Regions from separate parts of the Photobacterium sp. J15 genome, predicted to be linked through region 2. Evidence: riboswitches for the same ligand, from Rfam matches in the RefSeq annotation. Region 2 holds a riboswitch; the other holds the start of a gene.
What was found. A riboswitch is a leader RNA that binds a small molecule or an ion and turns the genes downstream of it on or off. The one in region 2 is predicted to bind lysine.
Positions count from the first base shown of each region.

Region 1: it holds a riboswitch for lysine, as region 2 does, so the genes downstream of both, lysC (lysine-sensitive aspartokinase 3) here and AACQ93_RS05210 (Na+/H+ antiporter NhaC family protein) in region 2, are expected to answer to the same signal.

Region 1 is NZ_CAWMUI010000001.1:381,521-393,771, reverse strand. Features, by position in the region: gene AACQ93_RS01900 (single-stranded DNA-binding protein) at 1-158, opposite strand, end outside; gene uvrA (excinuclease ABC subunit UvrA) at 490-3,327, shown strand; gene AACQ93_RS01890 (PglL family O-oligosaccharyltransferase) at 3,412-5,175, shown strand; gene AACQ93_RS01885 (pyridoxal-phosphate-dependent aminotransferase family protein) at 5,239-6,357, opposite strand; lysine riboswitch at 6,652-6,843, shown strand; gene lysC (lysine-sensitive aspartokinase 3) at 6,958-8,340, shown strand; gene metH (methionine synthase) at 8,400-12,074, opposite strand.
Region 2 is NZ_CAWMUI010000001.1:1,051,333-1,063,583, reverse strand. Features, by position in the region: gene AACQ93_RS05215 (thymidine kinase) at 1-236, opposite strand, end outside; gene AACQ93_RS05210 (Na+/H+ antiporter NhaC family protein) at 414-2,009, opposite strand; lysine riboswitch at 2,110-2,292, opposite strand; gene AACQ93_RS05205 (H-NS family histone-like protein) at 2,664-3,059, shown strand; gene AACQ93_RS05200 (lytic murein transglycosylase) at 3,561-4,532, opposite strand; gene AACQ93_RS05195 (YcgL domain-containing protein) at 4,542-4,823, opposite strand; gene minC (septum site-determining protein MinC) at 5,048-5,710, shown strand; gene minD (septum site-determining protein MinD) at 5,732-6,544, shown strand; gene minE (cell division topological specificity factor MinE) at 6,552-6,821, shown strand; gene rnd (ribonuclease D) at 6,903-8,024, opposite strand; gene fadD (long-chain-fatty-acid--CoA ligase FadD) at 8,122-9,807, opposite strand; gene AACQ93_RS05165 (alpha/beta hydrolase) at 9,925-10,842, opposite strand; gene AACQ93_RS05160 (Slp family lipoprotein) at 10,875-11,429, opposite strand; gene AACQ93_RS05155 (hypothetical protein) at 11,498-11,782, opposite strand; gene tsaB (tRNA (adenosine(37)-N6)-threonylcarbamoyltransferase complex dimerization subunit type 1 TsaB) at 11,885-12,251, opposite strand, start outside.

The sequences.
Region 1 (12,251 bases), 670 kb from region 2:
GTTTTTTCACGCTGCTCGCCGGTAGCTTTATCGCGCCATGACTCAGAGGTAGCCACGGTAATATTTGCTACTGCGCCACCATTCGGCATGTAACGGATTTCTGGGTCATTACCTAAGTTACCTACCAGGATAACTTTATTTACGCCACGACTGGCCATAGTTCACTCCAGATTCAGATAACGGTATGGCTTTTAGTCACCAGTACCGATATTCAAAGTTTATACTTAATCGCGCAGTCTAACATGCTTTCCCCCCGGGGGAATAGGGTTGAAACTGTGTAATTCTATGCAAAATAAACCTTCACCCGGGCTGAATACCAGTTCCAGACATCAGAGACCCAATGCAAAATTTTTCAGCATCAGCCACATAGAAATCGCGTTCAATTAATATACACAATACTGTATCTTTATACAGCAAAAATCTTTCCAGCTTTTCTTCGCTGTGACATAATGACTGACCAATAATTTGTCAGTCATATAAGCTCACACTATGGATAAAATCGAAGTCAGGGGCGCCAGAACCCATAACCTCAAGAACATTAATCTCACCATTCCCCGTGACAAGCTGATCGTGATCACCGGCCTGTCCGGCTCAGGTAAATCTTCCCTGGCTTTCGATACCCTTTACGCCGAAGGGCAGCGACGCTACGTCGAATCCCTGTCAGCTTATGCTCGTCAGTTCCTTTCTCTGATGGAAAAACCGGATGTCGACCATATCGAAGGACTTTCACCGGCCATTTCCATCGAGCAGAAATCCACCTCCCACAACCCGCGCTCAACCGTCGGCACCATTACCGAAGTGTACGATTACCTGCGTCTGCTCTATGCCAGGGTTGGTGAGCCCCGCTGTCCGACTCACGATGTCGAATTAGCGGCCCAAACCGTCAGCCAAATGGTCGACAAGGTCCTTGAGCTACCGGAAGGCAGCAAGATGATGTTGCTGGCACCTATCGTAAAAGAGCGTAAGGGCGAGCATGTTAAAACCCTGGCAAACCTTGCTGCCCAGGGATATATCCGTGCCCGCATTGACGGGGAAGTATGCGATCTTTCCGATCCACCGACACTGGAACTGCACAAAAAGCACACCATTGAAGTCATTGTCGATCGCTTCAAGGTCCGCGATGATCTTCAGCTGCGCCTGGCTGAGTCCTTCGAAACCGCTCTCGAACTCACTGGCGGTAACGTGGTGGTCAGCCCGATGACACCAGGCGAGCATGATGAGTTGGTATTCTCGGCCAACTTCGCCTGCCCGCACTGTGGCTACAGCATGGAAGAGCTGGAACCCCGCCTGTTTTCTTTCAACAACCCGGCCGGTGCCTGCGGTACCTGCGACGGGCTTGGCGTCCAGCAGTACTTTGACTCAGATCGCGTGGTACAAAATGGTGAACTGAGCCTGGCCGGCGGTGCAATCCGCGGCTGGGACCGCCGCAATTTCTATTACTTCCAAATGCTGTCATCGCTGGCGGAACACTACGACTTTGATATTGATACACCGTTTGACTCACTGCCGAAAAAGATCCAGAACGTCATCCTGAGCGGCTCTGGCAAAACCAACATTGAGTTCAAATACATCAATGACCGCGGTGATATTACCGTCCGCCGTCACCCTTTCGAGGGGATCCTGAACAACATGGAACGCCGCTACCGCGACACCGAGTCCAACTCAGTACGCGAAGAACTGGCCAAGTACATTTCCAACAAACCATGTAGCAGCTGTCACGGCTCCCGACTTCGCCTTGAAGCGCGTCATGTTTTCATTGCCGATACCACCCTGCCGCAAGTCAGCGAAATGAGCATCATTGAAGCTCTTGAGTTTTTCAATCAGCTCGAACTAACCGGTCAACGGGCACAAATCGCCGATAAGATCCTCAAAGAGATCCGTGAGCGCCTGAACTTCCTGGTGAACGTCGGCCTGAACTACCTTAACCTGTCACGCAGTGCTGAAACTCTTTCCGGCGGTGAAGCGCAGCGGATCCGCCTTGCCAGCCAGATCGGTGCCGGTCTGGTCGGCGTAATGTATGTGTTGGATGAGCCATCGATCGGCCTCCACCAGCGGGATAACGAACGCCTGCTGAACACCCTGACCCACCTGCGTGATCTCGGCAATACGGTGCTGGTCGTCGAACACGACGAAGACGCCATCCGCACCGCTGACCATGTTATTGATATCGGCCCGGGAGCTGGTGTCCACGGTGGTAATGTCATTGCCGAAGGCCCGCTAGAAGAGATAATCAAAATACCGGAGTCGCTGACCGGACAATACCTCAATGGCACCAAGTCCATAGCAGTGCCGGAACAACGCATCGAACATGATCCGGCCAAAACTATCAAGCTGCTCGGCGCAACCGGCAACAACCTGAAAAATGTGGATGTCGAAATACCGGTCGGCCTGTTTACCTGTATTACCGGCGTCTCCGGCTCAGGTAAATCAACCCTGATCAACGATACTTTCTTCCGCATTGCCCACCAGCGCCTCAACGGAGCCACAGCTACCGATGCGGCGCCATACCGTGAGATCCAGGATCTGGAACATTGCGATAAGGTTATCGACATCGACCAGAGCCCGATCGGCCGAACACCACGTTCCAACCCGGCCACCTATACCGGAATCTTCACCCCGATCCGCGAGCTGTTTGCCGGAACCCAGGAAGCCCGCTCCCGTGGCTACAAACCTGGCCGATTCAGCTTCAACGTAAAAGGCGGTCGCTGTGAAGCCTGCCAGGGTGACGGAGTGATCAAAGTGGAAATGCACTTCCTGCCGGATGTCTATGTTCCTTGTGACTCATGTAAAGGAAAGCGCTATAACCGCGAAACCCTGGAGATCCGCTACAAGGGCAAAACGATCGATGAAGTACTGCAACTGACTGTAGAGGACGCGAGGGAATTTTTTGACCCTGTTCCCGCTATTGCAAGAAAGTTGCAGACATTGATGGATGTCGGCTTATCGTATATTCGCTTGGGCCAGGCGGCGACAACCCTGTCAGGTGGTGAAGCGCAACGTGTGAAACTTGCCCGCGAACTGTCTAAGCGAGATACCGGAAAGACACTTTATATTTTGGATGAACCGACAACAGGTCTGCATTTCCATGACATTCAGCAGCTATTGTCGGTCCTCCATCGCCTGCGTAACCATGGCAATACCATTGTGGTGATTGAGCATAATCTTGATGTCATCAAAACCGCAGACTGGATTATTGACCTGGGACCAGAAGGCGGCAGCGGTGGCGGTGAGATCGTGGCGACCGGTACACCAGAGCAGGTTGCACAGGTTGAAGGTTCGCATACAGCACGCTTTCTCAAGCCGTTACTGCCAGCGACAAAAAAGTGAAACTTTCATAAGGTATAAACATCGCTTTGGGCCGGGAAACCGGCCTGAATGTTATCGGACGATCAGGGTAAATTCGGAACCATAATGACAGTGTTATACGTACAAGGCACCAGGCTGGAAGAAAAACAGAGGATAAGCAAACCAATGGTGAAGCCTTTCCTCATCTCGCTCGGTGTACTTTTCCTGCTGGCAATGCACTACTTTCAGCACAACCCGGGCGGTTCAGGACTGGAGCTGTCTTTCAATGTCATGAGCTGGATCCCGTTCAGCTTTGCTATTGCTTTCGGGTTGCTGGAAATCTGCCGTCAGCGTACCTGGCGTTATTCACGTCTGACCCTGACCTTACTTACCTGCTGCCTCTTGCTGACCCTGCCTGTTTTCTATCCGGAAGCGAACGGTGAAAACACAACCAACCGCCTGCTGGGTCTTTGGGCTGGCTTTTTGTTTTTCGTCGGTCTGCAGCAATTCTCGTTTACCGTAAAACAGCGCCAACGCATGCTGTGGCTGATCCTGCTCGCCGTCTGGCTCCAGGCACTGTTTGGCTGGTACCAATTCCTGCTGATGGAACCGGGTAACCCTATCGGCTACGACACAGTACAAAACCGTCCTTACGGTATTTTCCAGCAACCGAATGTTATGGCCAGCTTCCTGGCTACCGGTCTGGTACTGTCAGCTTATCTGCTGGCAAGGATCCCAATGTACCGCGGCAAATGGTCTTGGCTACAACTGCTGCCGTTGCTCACGCCTGTTGTGACAGTTCCCATGCTGGTTGTCGTCAGCTCGCGCACAGGCTGGCTGGGTGCCGGTATCGGTGCTCTGCTGATGCTGCCATACCTGTGTCGTTTTGCAGCCAAAGCACAGATGCGTATGTGGCTACTGATGGTTTTCCTTGGCCTGAGTGCAGCATGGAACATTAGCACTACAACCGGTTGGGCACCGAAAGAAGACAGAGTCAGCCTGGAAAGTGCTCGCTCCATCCACATTCCCCAGGCATTCAGGATGTTCATGAAAGAGCCGCTGACAGGTTATGGTTATGGCACTTTCGAATCAGCCTACCTGACCCAGACAGCCAAATGGCATCAGATCGATCCTGAGCAACCTCATGGCATGGCGGCTCTAGACCATCCTCATAATGAGCTTGCCTACTGGGCTGCAGAAGGTGGCAGTATCCCTCTTGTTGCCCTGCTGCTTGCAGCCTGGGCTGTTCTGGGACGGGTAAGAAAAGCGCGTACCGGAACCCAGTTAGCACTGGTCGGGCTGTTCTTCCCAATTACTCTGCATACCCAGCTGGAGTATCCTTTTTATCACTCGCTGGTGCACTGGGCTTGTTTCATTATTCTGATCTACTGGGTAGATAACCTGTCAGCCAAATATTACAAACTACAATTTGGCTTTGCCCGTTACTTCCGACTGCTTGTGCTGGCATTACCACTGACCGTCACCGGTTTTATGATGACAACTCTCTATTCAGGCCACATGCTGACCAAATATGAAACGACAGTGCCGGTTAATGTTGATTACCTTGATCAGGTCAATAACCCATGGGCCTGGAAAAACCGTTTTGAGTGGGATTTACATCTGACCCAACTTCAGCTGGGAACAGCAACAGATAACCCGGCGCTGATTAATGAGTATGTCCAATGGGCAACAAAAAAAGCGGCAACATGGCCTCGTCCGGCCCTTTACCATAACCTGATCACTGCATATCAGGCCCTGGGGAAAGAGCAACAGGCGGAGCAGATAAAACAGGAAGCCAACTTCCTATTTCCAAACGTTAGCTTCTCCACCCAGGCGCAAAGCATCCAAGCCTCAAACACTGACACAACACCTAAACTGGCAACCCAGTAAGGGTGAACCAAAAAACGGCTACTAAAAAGTAGCCGTTTTTATTCTGTTCGAGCCTGCTCCCTGTTATTTCAGGGTCGTTTCCAGCGCTTTCAAGCACAATGCTACGTTTTCACTGCGGGCCGCATAGCCCATCAAACCAATACGCCACGCCTTACCGGCCAGAGCACCTAATCCGGCTCCGATTTCCAGGTTATATCGCTCCAGCAAAGTCTGGCGAACCAACGCATCATCAACACCATCCGGAATGTACACAGCATTTAGCTGCGGCAGACGGTATTCTTCATCAACTACAAATTCGATACCCAGTTTTTCAAGGCCTTCTCTTAGTTCCAAATGAACATCGCGATGGCGTTGCCATGCATTTTCCAACCCTTCATTCTGCAGCAAAACCAAGGCTTCATGCAGAGCATACAAGCTGTTAACCGGCGCAGTGTGGTGATAACTTCGCTTACCCTCTCCACTCCAGTAACCCAGTACCAGGCTCTGATCCAGGAACCAGCTCTGAACCGGCGTCGAACGACTTTGGATCTTATCAACCGCACGCTGGGAAAACGTCAGTGGTGACAAGCCCGGCACACACGACAGGCACTTCTGGCTACCAGAATACACTGCATCCAATTGCCACTCATCCACCAGCAATGGCACACCGCCAAGCGAAGTCACCGCATCGACAATCGTCAGGCAATCGTACCGACGGGCCAGTTCAGAAAGCGCTTTGGCATCACTCAATGCCCCGGTCGATGTTTCTGCATGTACGAAAGCAACAATCTTCGCATCCGGATTATCATCCAGCGCCTGCTCCACCAGCTTAGGATCGACCGGCTTACCCCAGGCACTGTCCACCATGACCGCTTCACCGCCGCAACGCTCAACATTTTCACGCATGCGATCACCGAACACACCATTACGGCAGACAATGACTTTATCCCCCGGCTCCACCAAGTTAACGAAACAAGCTTCCATGCCGGCACTTCCCGGTGCAGACACCGCAATCGTAAAAGTATTGGTGGTCTGGAATGCATACTGCAACAGCTGTTTGAGTTCATCCATCATACCGATGAACTTAGGATCAAGGTGACCAATGGTCGGACGGCTCAATGCCTGAAGCACCTGAGGATAAATATCTGACGGGCCCGGCCCCATTAAGGTGCGTTGTGGCGGATAAAAACTACCGATTGTCATTATTGTTTCTCCCTGAGTAAGAGTTCGTGATTCCCTGAGAAATGCTGGTAGGGCGGGAATGCTTTTTCAGGCAGAGATACCTTGGACAAATAATCAAAGGTTCCTGCATTTTCATAGACGTAACATAAGAGTATCAGAAGAATCTTCATGTTAGGCAAACAATCACAACATGCTCAAAGCTGCTATTGCATTTTCTTTGCATAAATTCTCAAACAGGCATTGACAATGCCCGGGAAAATCGGCTTCAATTAAGGACACTTTTTGTTCAACCTGATGTTTGTTTAACATCAGGGGAAAAACAGAAGAGGAGCGTTACCCAGGTATCTATGGTTGCGGGGCCCCACCCCAAAGCAGCCTGGAGAGGGGGAGTAACGCCGAGATATGGCATGACAGGGGGCATGGCATATCGGCTTAGAAGGTTGAATCCTTCTGGCTGTCACCTTTCCGGACACAATGGTTTCCGGCAGGTGGAGGGCTTCTGGTTGTTGTACATATTTACATCTTACCTGTTTGTTGCTCTCCTGACATTTTAGTCGGGATTATTCCCGCATCTTCCCCCCTGGGTATTGAAATTAATTTATTCATCCTGGGAGACTCATTTTGAGCTTTGTTGATAATAACTTTACTGTTCCTCCGCCGATCACCGTAGCGAAATTTGGCGGCACCAGCGTAGCCGATTATGCCGCCATGAGCCGTAGCGCGACGATTATTAAGGAAAATCCATCAGCTAAAGTAGTGCTGATCAGTGCGTGCTCCGGTGTTACTAACCTGCTGGTTGAATTAGCAAATGGAATTACCGATAACGAGCAGCGCTCACAACGGCTACAACAACTTCATACTATCCATAAGAATATTCTTAACCACCTCACCAATCCGGAGACGGTATCTGGTGATATCCAACGCTTGCTTGATGATGTTGCCGCACTTTCAGCACAAGCAGCCCAAACCGCTTCTTCACAGTTAACCGACTTGCTGGTTTCACACGGCGAATTACTGTCGACTTACCTTTTTACCCAAATTCTGAATGAAATGGGTGCCGATGCCCTGCGCTTTGATATTCGCCCGGTAATGAAAACCGACAGCCAGTTTGGTAAAGCCATTCCTGACATAGATGCAATCTGTCTGCAGGCCGAAGTACAACTCAAGCCATTGCTGGCTAACGATCAGATTATTGTGTCCCAGGGCTTTATCGGTTCAGATACCAATGGAGTGACCACAACCCTGGGTCGTGGAGGCAGCGACTATAGTGCCGCCCTGATTGCAGAAGCCATTCAGGCCGATAAATTGGAAATCTGGACAGATGTTCCGGGCATGTATTCCACCGACCCCCGACTGGCTGCTGCTGCACAGCCAATTAAGGAGATCAGCTTCTGTGAAGCCTCCGAAATGGCAAACTTCGGAGCAAAAATCTTGCACCCTTCAACCCTGGTTCCGGCTATTCGCCAGCAGATCCCTGTTTTTATCGGCTCATCAAAAGCACCGGAACAGGGCGGGACCTGGATCCGCGAGCATGTCGAGCAGCCTCCGAAGTTCCGAGCTCTTGCTCTGCGCTGCAACCAGACAATGGTAACCCTGACCAGCCTGAACATGTTCCATGCCTATGGCTTCTTGGCGGAAGTCTTTCGCATCCTTGCCAAATACAAGATCTCTGTCGATCTCATCACCACTTCCGAGGTGAGTGTCTCGCTGACACTGGATCAAACCGATACCGGCGGTGGTGCCCCGACACTACCAACGGCGGCTATAGAAGAGCTCAACCAATTATGTCGGGTAGAGGTCGAGCAAGATCTTTGCCTGGTTGCCCTGATTGGTAACAAACTGGGTGAAGCTCCGGGAGCCGCAACGCAAGTATTTAGTACCTTGGAGCAATACAGCCCCCGAATGATTTGCTTTGGTGCCAGCACACATAACCTGTGTTTTTTGGTCAAAACCAATGAATCTCGCGCAGTCATCAAAACGCTCCACCACGCCCTGTTTGAATAACGGGCAAATGACAGAAAAAGTAAAGGCGCTCCATGGGCGCCTTTTATATCTCTGAATTATTAGTGAAGATTCGGCCCAAGCCACTTCTCTGCCTCAACCAAATCCCACCCTTTTCGCTCTGCATAACTGTCACGCTGATCCGGTTGAATTTGTGCCACCGCAAAATAGCGCGACTCCGGATGAGAGAAGTACCAGCCGGAAACCGCCGCCCCCGGCCACATCGCATAACTTTCGGTCAGCGTCATACCGGTATTAGCTTCCACATCCAACAAAGACCAGATTTCACCTTTCTCGGTATGCTCAGGGCAAGCAGGATAACCAGGAGCCGGTCGGATCCCTTGGTACTTTTCCCGGATCAGCGATTCATTGGTCAGCGCTTCATCCGGCGCATAGCCCCAAATTTCCTTGCGCACCATCTCGTGCATACACTCAGCAAAAGCCTCTGCCAAACGATCCGCCACCGCCTGGATCATGATGGCACTGTAATCATCACCGCTGGATTTGAACTGCTCAGCCAAATCCGCCTCACCAATACCACCGGTCACCGCAAACGCACCGATCCAATCAGCCTTACCGCTCTCTTTCGGAGCTATATAATCAGACAAGCAGTAGTTAGCACCTTTGGGTTTTCGGGTCTGCTGACGTAATCCCCTCAGCACGGTTCTCACCTCTGAGCGGGAATCATCGGTATAGATTTCAATATCATCACCGATATTATTGGCCGGAAACAGGCCGCATACTCCATTAGCTCGGATGATGCCGGTCTGCTCAATCTCATCAAGCATATTATTTGCGTCTTCAAACAACCGGCGCGCTTCTTCACCGACAAGTTCATGCTCAAGAATCGCAGGATATTTACCACTAAGGGACCAGGTCATAAAGAAAGGTGTCCAGTCGATATAACGACGAAGCGTTGAAACCGGAAAATCCCTGAACGCATGAACCCCACCTTTAACCGGCTCCGGTGGTGTGTAAGCCGCCCAATCAAGATTAACTTTGTTAGCCCTCGCCTCCTCCAGTGATATGGGCTCGGTTCGTGGCTTCTTGCGCATATGCTGATCGCGGACAATTTCGTATTCCCGATCCAGGCGAGCAACAAACGCCGGTTTCTGCTCATCAGAAAGCAACGCGCTACAGACACCAACAGCACGGGACGCATTCGAAACATAAACCACAGGCGCATGATAGTTTTGTTCAATCTTGACTGCGGTATGGGCTTTTGATGTTGTGGCACCACCAATCAGCAAAGGAATATCAAATCCCTGTCGTTCCATCTCTTTAGCCACATGCACCATTTCATCAAGAGACGGAGTGATCAGGCCACTCAGGCCAATGATGTCGACATTTTCCTCTCTGGCCACTTTCAGGATCTTATCGCACGGCACCATCACACCAAGATCAATGATCTCGTAGTTATTACACTGCAGTACAACACCGACAATATTCTTTCCAATGTCATGAACATCTCCTTTCACCGTAGCCAGCAGGATTTTTCCGTTCGAGCTGCCCGCCTTTTTCTCGGCATTGATAAAAGGCTCCAAATAAGCCACGGCCTGTTTCATCACCCGCGCCGACTTTACCACCTGCGGCAAGAACATCTTGCCTTCACCAAACAAATCACCGACAACATTCATGCCAGACATCAACGGGCCTTCAATCACCTCAAGCGGCTTGCTTGCCTTCTGGCGTGCCTGTTCTGTATCTTCGACAATAAACTCGGTAATTCCTTTCACCAAGGCGTGTTCAAGTCGTTTCTCTACCGGCCAGCCCCGCCACTCCTGTGCTGAAGTATCTTCTTCAGCTTTTCCGCTATCCCGGTACTTATCCGCAATTTCCAGCAGACGTTCAGTACTGTCTGAACGGCGGTTCAGGACAACATCTTCGACTGCATCGCGCAACTCCGACGGCAGGTCATCATAGATAGCCAACTGACCGGCATTGACGATCCCCATGTCCATACCCCGTTTAATACAGTGATATAAAAACACGGCATGAATGGCTTCCCTAACCGGGTTATTACCCCGAAACGAGAATGATACGTTGGATACTCCGCCGGAGACCATCGCATGTGGCAGTGTACGCTTGATATCGCCAACCGCCTCAATGAAATCAACGGCATAGTTATTATGCTCATCAATACCCGTCGCCACAGCAAAGATGTTCGGGTCGAAAATGATGTCTTCAGGCGGGAAACCGACCTCATCAACCAGAACACGGTAGGCATTGGTACAAATTTCAATTTTGCGCTCGCGGGTATCGGCCTGCCCGGTTTCATCGAATGCCATCACGATCACGGCAGCACCATACCTGCGGATCAACCTTGCCTGCTCAACGAACTTCGCTTTTCCTTCCTTAAGCGAAATTGAGTTAACAATCGATTTACCCTGTACACATTTCAGGCCCGCTTCCATGACTTCCCATTTCGATGAGTCGATCATGATCGGCACTTTCGAGATCTCAGGCTCACTAGCACACAAATTAAGGAATCGAACCATCGCCGCCTCGGCATCGATCATTCCTTCATCCATATTGATATCGATGATCTGAGCACCAGCCTCAACCTGCTGACGGGCAACTTCCAATGCCTCGTCATACAGATCTTCTTTGATCAGTCGCTTAAAACGAGCCGAACCCGTCACATTGGTTCGCTCCCCGACATTGAGAAACAACGTGTCGGACTCAATAATTAATGGCTCAAGGCCGGAAAGCCGACAGGCCACAGGAATTTCAGGTAACGGACGCGGAGTAATATCCTGAGTAACATTCGCGATGGCACGGATATGTTCAGGTGTAGTACCGCAGCATCCCCCTACCATATTTAGAAAACCACTTTGCGCCCATTCCTGAATATGAGCAGCCATCTCTTCCGGCCCGAGATCATATTCACCGAAAGCATTCGGCAGACCAGCATTCGGGTGCGCCGACACTGCACATTCAGAAATACGGGAGAGTTCTTCTACATACTGGCGCAGCTCATCAGGGCCGAGTGCACAGTTCAGACCAAAGGAAATCGGCTTTACGTGGCGTAGTGAATTATAGAAAGCTTCTGTCGTCTGACCGGAAAGCGTTCGCCCTGATGCATCCGTTATGGTACCGGAGATCATCACCGGTAAAGTGATGTCGAGCTCGTCGAACACACTCTCAACCGCAAAAGCACAGGCCTTGGCATTCAGGGTATCGAAGATAGTTTCAATCAGGATGATATCAACACCACCACGGATCAAGGCGCGAGTTGACTCAGAATAAGTCTCAACCAACAGGTCAAAAGTGATATTACGAAATCCCGGGTCGTTAACATCAGGAGAGATAGAACAAGTCCGGTTAGTCGGACCTAACACCCCGGCAACAAAGCGTGGCTTTTCTGGTGTCTTCGCAGACCACTCATCTGCCGCCTCTCTTGCCAGCCGGGCAGCTTCAAAATTAATTTCAGCGCTGAGACTTTCCATGCCATAGTCAGCCATGGCAATAGTCGTGGCATTAAATGTATTGGTTTCCAGGATATCTGCCCCGGCTTCAAGGTAAGCCGCATGGATATCTTTTATAAGCTGAGGCTGAGTCAGCACCAACAAATCATTATTCCCTTTCAAATCGCTCTGCCAGTCGGCAAACCGACTTCCACGGTAATCCCCTTCATCCAGCTTATATCCCTGGATCATGGTGCCCATCCCGCCATCAATAATCAGGATCTGCTCTTGCAACCGCTTCTGTAGTAATTCCTTGCCCTTTAACACCACATCACTTCCCTTCTATAATGTTACAGCTGAGTAACATCCTACCACAGCCCAAATGGAAATCTAGACGTCTATAGCTCTTTTCTTTTTTCGCTTTCCCTCAAACTTTTTATAGCCTTTCTCCCCAAGATGCATTTATATTTTGACCAAATTTAACCCTGATTCTTTTCAATTACCGAG
Region 2 (12,251 bases):
GTGTTCGCTGACATATCCTGAAGCTTTTGATATAAATCGTCTTGCGCACCAAACAGCTCAGCTTCTTCCTGCAGACCAATACGCGAGCTCACCTTGCCGACACCGAAACGATCATCAATAGCCGCCGTAAAGATCACCGGCGTCATTCCGCGTTCACGATAGTTAAAAGATGACTGCAATAAGGTCGTCGACTTACCCGCATTCATTGCCGAGTAATAGAAATACATCTGGGCCATGTGGCTCCCCGTCAAAGCGCAAAAAAACTGCCGAAATGCTACAGAAAAGAGGTAGGAATTAAAAGCGCGTGACCGCACGAAAGCGCAAAATATCACGCATTATTTAATGATAAAAAAAGCCTGCAATTTAATTGCAGGCTTTCATTAATATCTAACAGTTTGATGCCTAATCAGCTTTTACATTTTAGCCGCAGCAACAGCCGGACGGCGAGCCATCCACATCAGTGCCACACAAACCAGAATGAAGCTAATTACTGCTGCCATAAAGGCTACCGGCATTGAACCTGTCATACCCAGTACTAGGAAGCCAATGGTTGAAACCAAAGCAACAGACAGAGCGTAAGGCAGCTGCGTTGATACGTGGTCAATGTGATGACAGCGCGCACCGGTTGAAGACAGAATCGTCGTATCTGAAATCGGAGAACAGTGGTCACCAAATACAGAACCAGCCAGAACCGCACCCAGCATTGGCAGCATCAGCGCAATATCAGAAGCTGCAGCCAGATCACCTGCGATTGGCAGCATGATACCGAACGTACCCCATGATGTACCTGTTGAGAACGCCATCAGGCCAGCCAACAGGAACAGAATTGCAGGTAGCAGTGCCGGGCTGATATTACCTTGAACCAGTGTTGACAGGTACTTACCGGTTTCCATATCACCGATCACGCTACCAATACTCCATGCAAACAGCAGGATAAGGATAGCGCCGAACATTGATTTCGCACCAATCCACAGTGTAGATGCCACATCAGACATTGGCAGACGCTGGCGAATTACCGGGATCATTGCAGCTACAAGACCAACCAGACCACCGTAAACCAGAGACATACCTACATCAGTATTCTCGAACGCACCCAGGATATTAAACGCAATACCATCAGCAGCCAGAGCCTGGTAACCGGTATAAATCATAAAGAAGAAAGTAGCGAAGATAAGAGCAACGATTGGCATTACCAAATCAGCCACACGACCATTTTCACTTTCTTCAATTTCCAGCTCGTCGTTCAGATCTTTTGCCTGGGAGTCGTCACCACCTTCATCAAAACCGTGACCATGGCTTGCCTGCATTTCATGCTTCTTCATTGCGCCGATATCCAGTTGGAACCAAGCAACAACAAATACCATTAATAAAGCAAACACCGCGTAAAAGTTCATTGGTGCAAGTTGAAGAAATGCGCTCAATGCAGAATATTCTGTCACACCGTGCGATACCAAAATACCACCGATAAGCGTGATAATATAAGCACCCCAGCTTGACGCAGGCATCAACACACACATTGGTGCAGCGGTTGAATCCAGAATGTAAGCCAGTTTTGCACGTGATACGTAAAAACGATCAGTAACAGGACGAGAAATAGAACCTACCGCCAGACTATTAAAATAGTCATCGACGAAAATAAATACCCCTAGAAAAGCAGCAAGCAGTTTTGCACCGCGCTTAGATTTAATTTTTGTCTGTGCCCATTCAGCAAAAGCACGAGTACCGCCAGAAAGGGTTAGCAGTGCTGTCATCATACCCAGCAAAATAAGGAAAGCGACAATACTCATGTTCCAGCTATTAATAGCACCATCATCGATGAACAAACCTTTAACTGTAGTACCCACATATTCTGCAGTCATACCCAGAGAAAAATCTGTCAGCAATAAAGCGCCAAGAACAATACCAACACCTAGAGAAACCAAAACGCGACGTGTCAGAATCGCAAGGCCCAACGCCACTAATGGCGGTAACAATGAAATGGATGAATGGGAAAAATCTACAATATTCATGATCTCAACTACAACCGATACTTGGTTGGAGATCTACTGCTGAGCACGACATAAGTCGTTAAAGAGAAGAGTATAAAGGAAAGCAAGTCCCCTATTCCGACCCCACAGTAGCGCTCCATAGTTAATGTAATTATATACTATGGCAGTGTTGCCCCTATTCGGTGACAACCCCAGCAAGCAGGCTTGATGACCTGGCTCACTTCGGCATCGGCTCCTTTCTCTGGCTATCATCGGAATCACCCTACTGCCAGTTACTTATAGACAATGCGCCTCTACCCTTAGTCAAGGAAGATTTCATTGTACGGAATCACGAACCATTTGCAACAACATAAGATGAAAAAATTAACACATATAGTGAATAATTTTTCCGCGACGATGAAAAAACGCACAATTGAAGCTTCAATGTAATCCTTAGCACTATTAAATCATATGAAATTACGGACATTCAATTTACTCAAAGTCTCGATTAATTTCACAATCAACATCACCCGAAAATATAAAAAATGAGATTTTCATCAGCTTAATTCAAAAAAAAATAAAACCAGACCAGATATTTTATTTGGCATCACAGGTTTAAACGTATTATTATTGCCAATATAGATTTGTGACTGCTATTATTTATTAAAACAGTTTAAAGCCAACAGGAAATATAAAATGTCTGATGCAATGAAAGCGCTGTTTAACCTTCGTAGCCTTCGTGCTCTTTCGCGTGAATATACTCTGGAACAACTTCAGGAAGCTCTGGAGAAACTACAAACAGTTGTTAGCGAGCGTGAAGAAGCAGAAGCAGAAGAACTAGCTAAAGAAAAAGAACGTAGCGAAAAACTTGCTCAATACCGTGAAATGCTTCTGGCTGACGGTATCGACCCTGAAGAATTACTAGCGAGCCTGAATAAAGCACCTAAAGCAAAACGTGCTGCTCGTCCTGCTAAATACCGTTTCATTGATGAAAATGGTGAAGAGAAAACCTGGACTGGCCAAGGCCGTACTCCAAGTGCACTGAAGAAAGCGCTTGATGAAGGCAAATCTCTAGAAGATTTCGAAATCTAATTAAAGCTGAATATAAGCTGAACAAAAGCCCGGAACTTCCGGGTTTTTTTATATTCATATTCCTGCTTATCCGCCCCAAAAAACAATCGAGATATTTAGTTCATTAACCTCATAATGTTCAGTTGTAAAATCACAACTAATTTGCATAACCGTAATACCATACACACTGTTATAATTAGAATTAATACTCTATAACTTAAGCTTTTCGTTGAAAGCTATCACTGAAACAAGCTTACAGTTCTTACTTTTTTCTATGCCAGCTTACTTTCCGAATCCGACAGCAAAGGCACGGAGAAAGCCTTCCCTCTTCATTCACAAACACCATCTATAGCTCTCAAGACTCTTTAATCCCTATTTGAAAAGCGCTGTTACAACCTCCTATAACAGTGTCATTCTGCTCGATTAATTTCATACAATTCATGAGGCGAATAAATAATTAGTGATACAAAACTGACACAAAAAAAGCCAGACATATATGTCTGGCTTTGTATCGTTGGGTAATTATCGAATCCTGTCGGCGAGATGGCTGACCGCTAATGCAAAATAATGAGAGCGATTCCACTTCAATAATGTCTGATAGTTTCCATATATTAAGTATGCCCTACCATGATTATCGTCGGGTTGAATAAGCCAAGCCTGAATATCAACTTTCGGCAACGCCTTACCATTGATTCGTCTTACTCCAAGCTTTTGCCATTCAGCCAGAGAACGACTTTTATCCTTCTCTACGCCAAACAGCTTATCATTTATACCCTCAGGTAATTTAACCTGACGCCCCCACGTATATTCATCATCCCAACCAGATTTTTTAAGATAATTAGCTGCCGATGCAAATACATCCGCTTCAGTTTGCCAAATATCAATCCGACCATCATTATTACCATCAACAGCAAAAGTTAAAAAGGATGTCGGCATGAACTGCGGCTGACCCATTGCTCCTGCCCATGAACCTTTCATATCTTTTGGTGCGATATGTCCTTCATCGAGGATTTGCAGCGCAGCCATTACCTGATTACGGAAAAAAGCCTCTCGGCGTCCTTCATAAGCCAGTGTAGAAAGCGCTTCAACAACATTATAATTCCCCATCAGGCGGCCAAAATTACTTTCTACGCCCCACAGAGCAACAATAAACCTTGGCTGCACGCCATATTGTCGCCCGATTTTATCCAATGTCTTTTTATGCTTGCGATAAAGCTCATTTGCCTGTTTAACTTTCCAGTCAGGTACAGCCCGAGGAAGATATTCATCCAGTGTCAATTTCTTCTCAGGCTGGTTCTTGTCAGCTTTAACCGCACGCTCAACAAATGTAATGCCTTCAAAAGCAGAGTTGATAATCGACTCTGAAATTCCTTTTTCACGGGCTTCAACCTTCAGCCCAAGTACATATTCGTCAAATCCTTTATCTGCAGCCACAGCTACAGACGAGAACCCTAATCCCAAGGCCACCAGGGCCGATATCAATCGCTTATGCATACTTACCCTTTATGAATTATTCTCGGCCATTGAAGCCTTATACTCATCAAGTAAATTAGTCACCGGTGGTGGTACCTGCAAATAAAAACCGTCTGTTGCCAATGCGTCTTTTACTTTTTCCACATCAGCCAGCGCTAATTTACGTCCGTTATCCAGTTTCAACACCATAACAAACTGCGGTGTACCAAAAGTGGCCTTCAGGCTTTCCGGTACCTGAGAAAAATCATCTTTGTTGTTGATATATAGATACGTGTTTTCTTTTTTAGGGCTTTTATAAATTGCACAAAACATCAAAAATAGCCTGTAAGTTGAATCTGTCACCTAATTCAGACCGCAATAATGCAGAATCATTCCCTCTGTGTACCATCAAATGGGCGTTCAGATGAGATGCTTGTCTGAATTTCCAACGCTAAAGCAAGGATAGCTTGCTGTCATACCCTTAGGAATATAACATGCAAGTACCTATGTGATAACGTACCTGAACGGCTAATTTAGCGACAGTCATTGAGTTGAGTATGGCAAATACAGCAGAACTTAAAGGGGGCTCATTTACGCTCTCAGCCCTGCACCTCGTAGACGGGGATATAAAAAAGGCAGCCGATTTCCTGCGAGAGAAAGTTGATCAGGCGCCAAACTTTTTTGCCTCTGCACCCGTTGTCATCGACATCAGTCAAACAGATGACCATATTGATTTCGCCCAGCTGAAAACGGCGGTGCAAGAAGCAGGGATGATCCCTGTCGGGATCAGTGGCTGTAAAAATGCCCAGTATCAGAGCCAGGCTAAAGAGGCCGGCTTTGCTATCATGAATGCAGCTCGACAGGCTAAGGCTGCAGAGCCAGTAATGGTTCCGACTAAAATCATCCGTACCCCAGTCCGTTCCGGACAACAAATCTATGCCAAAAACAGTGATCTGATTATCATGAACCAGGTTAGTGCCGGTGCAGAAGTCATTGCTGACGGTTGCATCCATATATATGGAACCATGCGTGGACGAGCTATTGCCGGGGCCAGCGGGCAACAGGAAGCCAGAATTTTTTGTCATAACTTGCAATCTGAACTAATTTCCATTGCAGGTAACTACTGGCTCAGTGATAAAATTCAGGAAGAATTCTGGGGTAAAGGTGTCGTTATCTCACTAGCTGAAAATAATTTAAACATAGAGCACCTGGCTCTATAACGTTTGATAAGGAATTAATTGATGGCACGTATTATCGTTGTTACCTCGGGCAAAGGTGGCGTTGGTAAAACAACTTCCAGTGCAGCTATCGCATCGGGCCTGGCGCTAAGCGGCAAAAAAACAGCAGTAATTGATTTTGATATCGGCCTGCGCAACCTTGACCTGATTATGGGTTGCGAACGCCGTGTCGTATATGATTTTGTTAATGTTATCAACGGTGAAGCAAATCTTAATCAGGCTTTGATTAAAGACAAGCGCGTTGATAACCTTTTTGTTCTTCCTGCTTCACAGACTCGTGACAAAGATGCACTGACTCGTGAGGGCGTTGAGCAAGTACTGAAAAATATGGATGAAATGGGCTTTGAGTTCATTATCTGTGACTCTCCGGCCGGCATTGAAACCGGTGCCCTGATGGCACTGTATTTTGCCGATGAAGCCATTGTTACAACAAACCCAGAAGTATCTTCAGTACGTGACTCTGACCGTATTCTTGGCATTTTAGATTCAAAGTCGCGTCGTGCAGAAGCCGGTGCCGATCCGGTCAAAACTCACCTGCTACTTACCCGTTATAACCCGGCGCGTGTAACGCTGGGCGAAATGCTGAGTGTGGTTGATGTTGAAGATATCCTGCACATTCCACTTCTGGGTGTGATTCCTGAAAGCCAGGCAGTATTGAATGCATCTAACAAAGGTGAACCTGTCATTTTCGATAAAGGTTCTGACGCAGGTATGGCTTACGAAGATACAGTAGGTCGTTTACTGGGCGAGGAGCGCCCATTCCGTTTCTTAGAGGAAGAGAAAAAAGGCTTCCTGAAACGTCTATTTGGAGGCTAATTCAACTATGGCTTTGCTAGAATTCTTCCGTCCCAAAAAACCAACATCTGCGAGTCTGGCAAAAGAAAGGCTTCAGATTATCGTTGCGGAAAGACGCTCCGCAGGCCAGGGTGAACCAAGCTACCTGCCACAACTTAAGCAGGATATCCTGGAAGTGATCCGCAAATATGTCGAAATCACTCCTGACCAGGTGAGCGTAAACCTGGACCAGAAAGAAGAAGATCTTTCTGTTCTGGAACTGAACGTTACCCTGCCTGAAGAAGAAGGCAGCCGCTAATCGGCTGATGCGATTAAAAAGCCCCGGCACTGCCGGGGCTTTATTATATAGAGCAAAAAGAATAGGAAACTAAAACGCTTTCTATCGCTTCAATAGTGGCATTACACGTTCTTCAAACAAGGCTTTACGCCAGGTTTTCATCATGTCCGGCAGGTCATCCGCTGGCATTTGTTTTTTCCATGCCCATGAGATCAACTGGTTAACCTGTTTTTTCGATGCCAGAAACTCAGGAGCCAAACCTGTTTCTGCTTCCACTTTCGTGACTTCATCTTTGATGCGCTTTACCAGTTGCTTGTAGCCAGGTAAATCAACAAGGCGGACAATCTTTTCTGGATAGTCCAATGGTGACATCTTGTCTACGTCGTAAACCATTTTAAGCAAACGACCGGCATGGCGCTGGATTTCCATACTATCAAAACCTTCCTTTGCCATTACCGCTTTGGATTTAATATTGAAACGCGCCAACTTCCACAAGTGCAGCTCTTTCACGATAAAGTTCAGTGCCAAGTCGCGCTTACGAGCTTCCAGCATTCGCCACTTAGCCGCTTTCTGCAAAATCGCCAACTGTTTCGGATCTAACTGCCAGGCATTTTTAATATCCAGGTAAGCTTTTTCCGGATCGGCCTGCTTCATACGCTTGAGCATCAAAGAAGAACATTCCTGCTTCAGTGCATCCAGCCAACCTTTAGCTTCAACCTGCTCATATAACTTTTCATATAGAGGTAAAAGGTAAAATACATCCGCTGCCGCATAATCAAGCTGCTTAGTGGTCAGGGGACGTGCCAACCAGTTAGTACGAGCTTCCCCCTTATCCAGCTCAATACCAAGAAAGTCATTAACCAGAGTTCCGAAACCAGCAGAAACACCGTAACCAAGGAAAGATGCCATCACCTGTGTATCCAGCATAGGTACCGGCAGACAACCGGCATAATGCTGGAACACTTCCAGGTCTTCACCGCAGGCATGAAGCACTTTGATGACCGACTGATCACGCAGCAGAGCCCATAAAGGTTCAAGATCGTCGATAGCCAACGGATCAATCAATACCAGGCTGTCACCATCAAACAACTGGATAAGTCCCAGTTTCGGGTACAGTGTCCTGGTACGGACAAATTCAGTATCAAGCATCACTGCCGATTTCGTTCGGGCATGCTCACATACGACATCCAGTCGCTCGGTTGTTGTTACGATTTCAAAATTCACAGCAAACCTTTTATTTGGACGACCTGACTGGTCGAAACAAAGTGCCGGCATAACGCCGGCACTCATTATTCACCACATTGTAACCTGATTTAACTGGTTATGCTTGTTGAGCCTTCTTATCTGACTCTTCACGCAACGCTCGGCGCAAAATTTTACCAACATTGGTCTTTGGTAACTCGTCACGGAACTCCACAACCTTTGGCACTTTATAGCCGGTCAAGTGTTCACGGCAATGCATGATCAGTTCTTCACGGGTCAGGCTCGGATCGCTCTTCACTACGCAAACCTTCACCACTTCACCGGAAACTTCATGAGGTTGACCGATAGCAGCAACTTCCAACACTTTGTTATGAAGAGCAACAACATCTTCGATCTCGTTCGGGTACACGTTGAAACCAGAAACCAGGATCATGTCTTTCTTACGATCGACAATATGCAGGAAGCCCTCATCATCGAAGCAAACAATATCGCCGGTTGACAGCCAGCCATCATCGGTCAGTACTTCTTTTGTCGCTTCCGGACGCTGCCAGTAGCCCTTCATAACCTGAGGACCGCGAACCTGAAGTTCACCAGTTTGATCATTTGCCAGCACGTTGCCTTCTTCATCAACGATGCGTACTTCTGTAGAAGGAACAGGCAGGCCGATAGAACCATTGTAATCCACCAGATCATACGGGTACGCCGCCACCAACGGCGAACATTCTGTCAGGCCGTAACCTTCCAGCAGGTAATTACCGGTAATTTGTTTCCACTTCTCAGCAACGGCACGCTGTACCGCCATACCACCACCAACAGATAGGTGCAGGTTGCTGAAATCCAGCTCGTGGAAATCTTCATTGTTCACCAGGGCATTGAAAAGGGTGTTTACCCCGGTCAGCGCGGTAAACGGGTAACGCTGCAGCTCTTTTACAAAAGTAGGGATATCACGCGGGTTGGTGATAAGCAGATTGCGACCACCCATTTCAATGAACAGCAGGCAGTTCACCGTCAGTGCAAACACGTGATACAGCGGCAATGCAGTCACAATCAGCTCACGACCTTCAGTCAGAACCGGACTATAAGCCCCTTTGGCCTGCATCACATTAGCCAGCATATTTCGATGAGTCAGCTCAGCACCTTTTGCCACACCTGTTGTACCACCGGTGTACTGCAGAAATGCCGTGTCATCACCGGCCATAAACGGTTTAACGTATTGCATCCGACGGCCTTTGCGCAGCGCTGAACGCATAGAGGTCGCGTGAGGAAGGTGGTACTTCGGCACCATCTTCTTAATATATTTGACAACAAAGTTAACCAGTGTGCCTTTCGGACGGGCAAGCTGATCACCCAGGCGTGTAAGAACAACATGCTCAACACAGGTATTCTTAACGATAGATTCCAGAGTATGGGCAAAGTTGGACACGATCACGATCGCTTTAGCGCCGGAGTCATTCAACTGATGTTCCAGTTCGCGCGGGGTATATAGCGGGTTAACGTTAACCACCACACAACCGGCACGAAGGATACCGAACAGAGCAATCGGGTATTGCAGCAGATTAGGCATCATCACTGCAACGCGGTCACCTTTCTGCAGCTTAAGCTCGTTTTGCAGATAAGCAGCAAATGCACGGCTACGCTCTTCCAGTTTGCGGAAGGTCATCACCTGCCCCATATTGATAAATGCTGTCTGATCTGCATATTTCTGAACAGATTGCTCGAACATTTCAACCAGCGACGGATATTGATCCGGGTTGATTTCTGCCGGTACATCTTCCGGATAGCGGTTAAGCCAAACCTTATCCACTTTGCACTCTCCTTCTTTTTCTGACCTGAGGTCAGTAATTACTGCTTTGGGGTACAACTAACGTTTGCCGCCGCCACTAAAGCACAGTTAACAAACATAAATAACGAATTTGAACCGTTATTTAAATTCAGAGCCGAACACAATAATGTGTTCGCACACAGCACTCGGGCTTTCAATATGGCAGTGATGGCCACCATCGACTTCAACCTGAGTGCTGTCATGCAACCAGAGACGCCCGGCCTCGGGTTGCTTAAGTTCTTTAAATCCGCGATTTCCCACTATCGATAACACCGGACACTGAATTTCAGTCATTAATGCCCTAGCATGATCATGAGCCATACGATAGAGAGAATCACAACGCAGCCTGTTATCATGACGCCAGTACCATTGCTGGCCATCCTGATAAGTCGCACGTTCAACCAGAGGCGTCAATTGCTCCGGTGATAAACGGTTAACAGCACAACGCAACTCCAGAGCTTCCTGAAAAGACTGCATATACCTTGCTGCCCGCAGCTCAGCACGCTGGCGATAACGCTGCCGGCTGCCTATACCATCACGCAATCTTTTAGCGACATTTTCCGGTGATTCATGAAGAGGTGCCAAACCTTCTATCATGACCAGCCCTTTAACCTTTTCCGGAAAAGCTGCAGCATAACTGCCGGCAACCAGAGCCCCTAGCGAGTGGCCGACAAGCAACACCTCATCGGCAGGAAGCATCGCAATAAACTGATTGAGGTCATCGACATAGTCAAAGAAGTAATAGTAATTATCTATTCCCCTCGGCTGAGAAAGACCATGGCCCGGCCAGTCAATCGCAATCAGGTGATAGTACTTAGCTAATAGCGGAAAAAGCCCGTCAAAGCTGGCCGCATTATCCTGCCAGCCATGCAGAAAGACTAAAAAAGGCTTGGTTGCTTGCAAATAAGACAAAGGCGCAGATGGCTTTACCACCCCGCCCTGATGCTGAAATGAACACAGACCAGCCAACTTTATTTCCACCAGCTGGAAATAGGTGTTGTACATTACGCCCGACACAGAACTCTCTCGCTCGATACAGAACTACAAGTTTATTTGGTTACCCGCTGGGTAACTTCTCCGCGAGTAAAGCCAATGCCGTAACTGCTTACCGGACAACGAAGACCGACACAGTTAAAGTTTCGTTCGAAATCATCGAGCCAGATTTCCTGCTTGATCTGCCAAAGCTGATCACCGGATACCTTAATAACCGGGAACTGGTATTTAAATTCACCGACAGTTCCCTGCTCACTACCACTTACCCGTCCAACCACAGTCAGCAAACGACCTGGCCGGTATTCCATCGGTTCAAGAAAACCGTCAATGTAACCGACAAAGCGTCCCTGTGGTTTCTTATCAAGAATCGGCCTGCCATCTTTGGTTAAAGGCAAACTGACAACCTCAATCCGGGTATGCTCTTCAAGGTTAGTAACAGCAGCAATAATGCCCCCAACCCGAACTTCCTGCCCCTGTACCTGTTTGGTCTCAGTTGCAATTTGTCGATAGTCGGTTATTGGATTTTCAGACTGGGTTTGCAGGCTTTCTGGCACGTTAGCGCAGCCTACCACAAAGACAGCAAACAGCCCAAGGAATAGCGTCCTAAACATCAGATACTCCTGAACAATTGCTCAATATACGCACAAAGGCTCAGCCAAAGTGAAGGTCAGAAAAGCAATCAGACGTAAACATCCACACCGACCAGAGAAGACAGTTCTTCCTTGCGGGCGTGGTGCATTACTCCCATGTAGGAATCGACAGCCTGGCGGCTTTTACCCTCAGGCTGGTCATATTGAATCCGAGAGTGGGCTTCTTTAATAACTTCCGGATCCCGGACAGTACTAGCCACAGCCTTTGCCACCACGGTCGGCTGCGGCGTAACCGGCGTCGCCTCTGGTTTTTGAACCCGAGGTTTCGGCGATGACGATTGTATCGATGAAGGTAAGCGCTGAATCGAAACCATACTCAAATACCTGTCAGGGCGAAAAACACCAACTCACTATTTATCAAAAACTAACTATCGTTCAAGAATAAGTTCTTAATAACCACTCTCTTATACCAAAGACTACTCACGGCCCGGCAGCTTTTTCCAGGTTACCGTATCGCGCAGGTAAACTGGACTAGCTTGTTCAGCCTCAACCATTTCACCACGAGCGAAAGCATACTTGGCCAAGTGAACCATATCCTGAGAATCCGGATACAAAACAGTCCCTTTTTCCATTTTGACCTTTAGCTGAGCTAGAGGTTCAGCATAACTTTCCCATCCTGTACCAGCAGTTAACCAAAGACCACTATCAGTAGCCTCAAACTGGCTGACCAGAGATTCTGGCTGAATCACCTGCTCACCACCGATAACCTGCCAGTCACCGTCAGCTTTGCGCTGGTATTGCCCCCAGTAAACTTCACCCATGCGAGCATCAATAGCAGTCAAC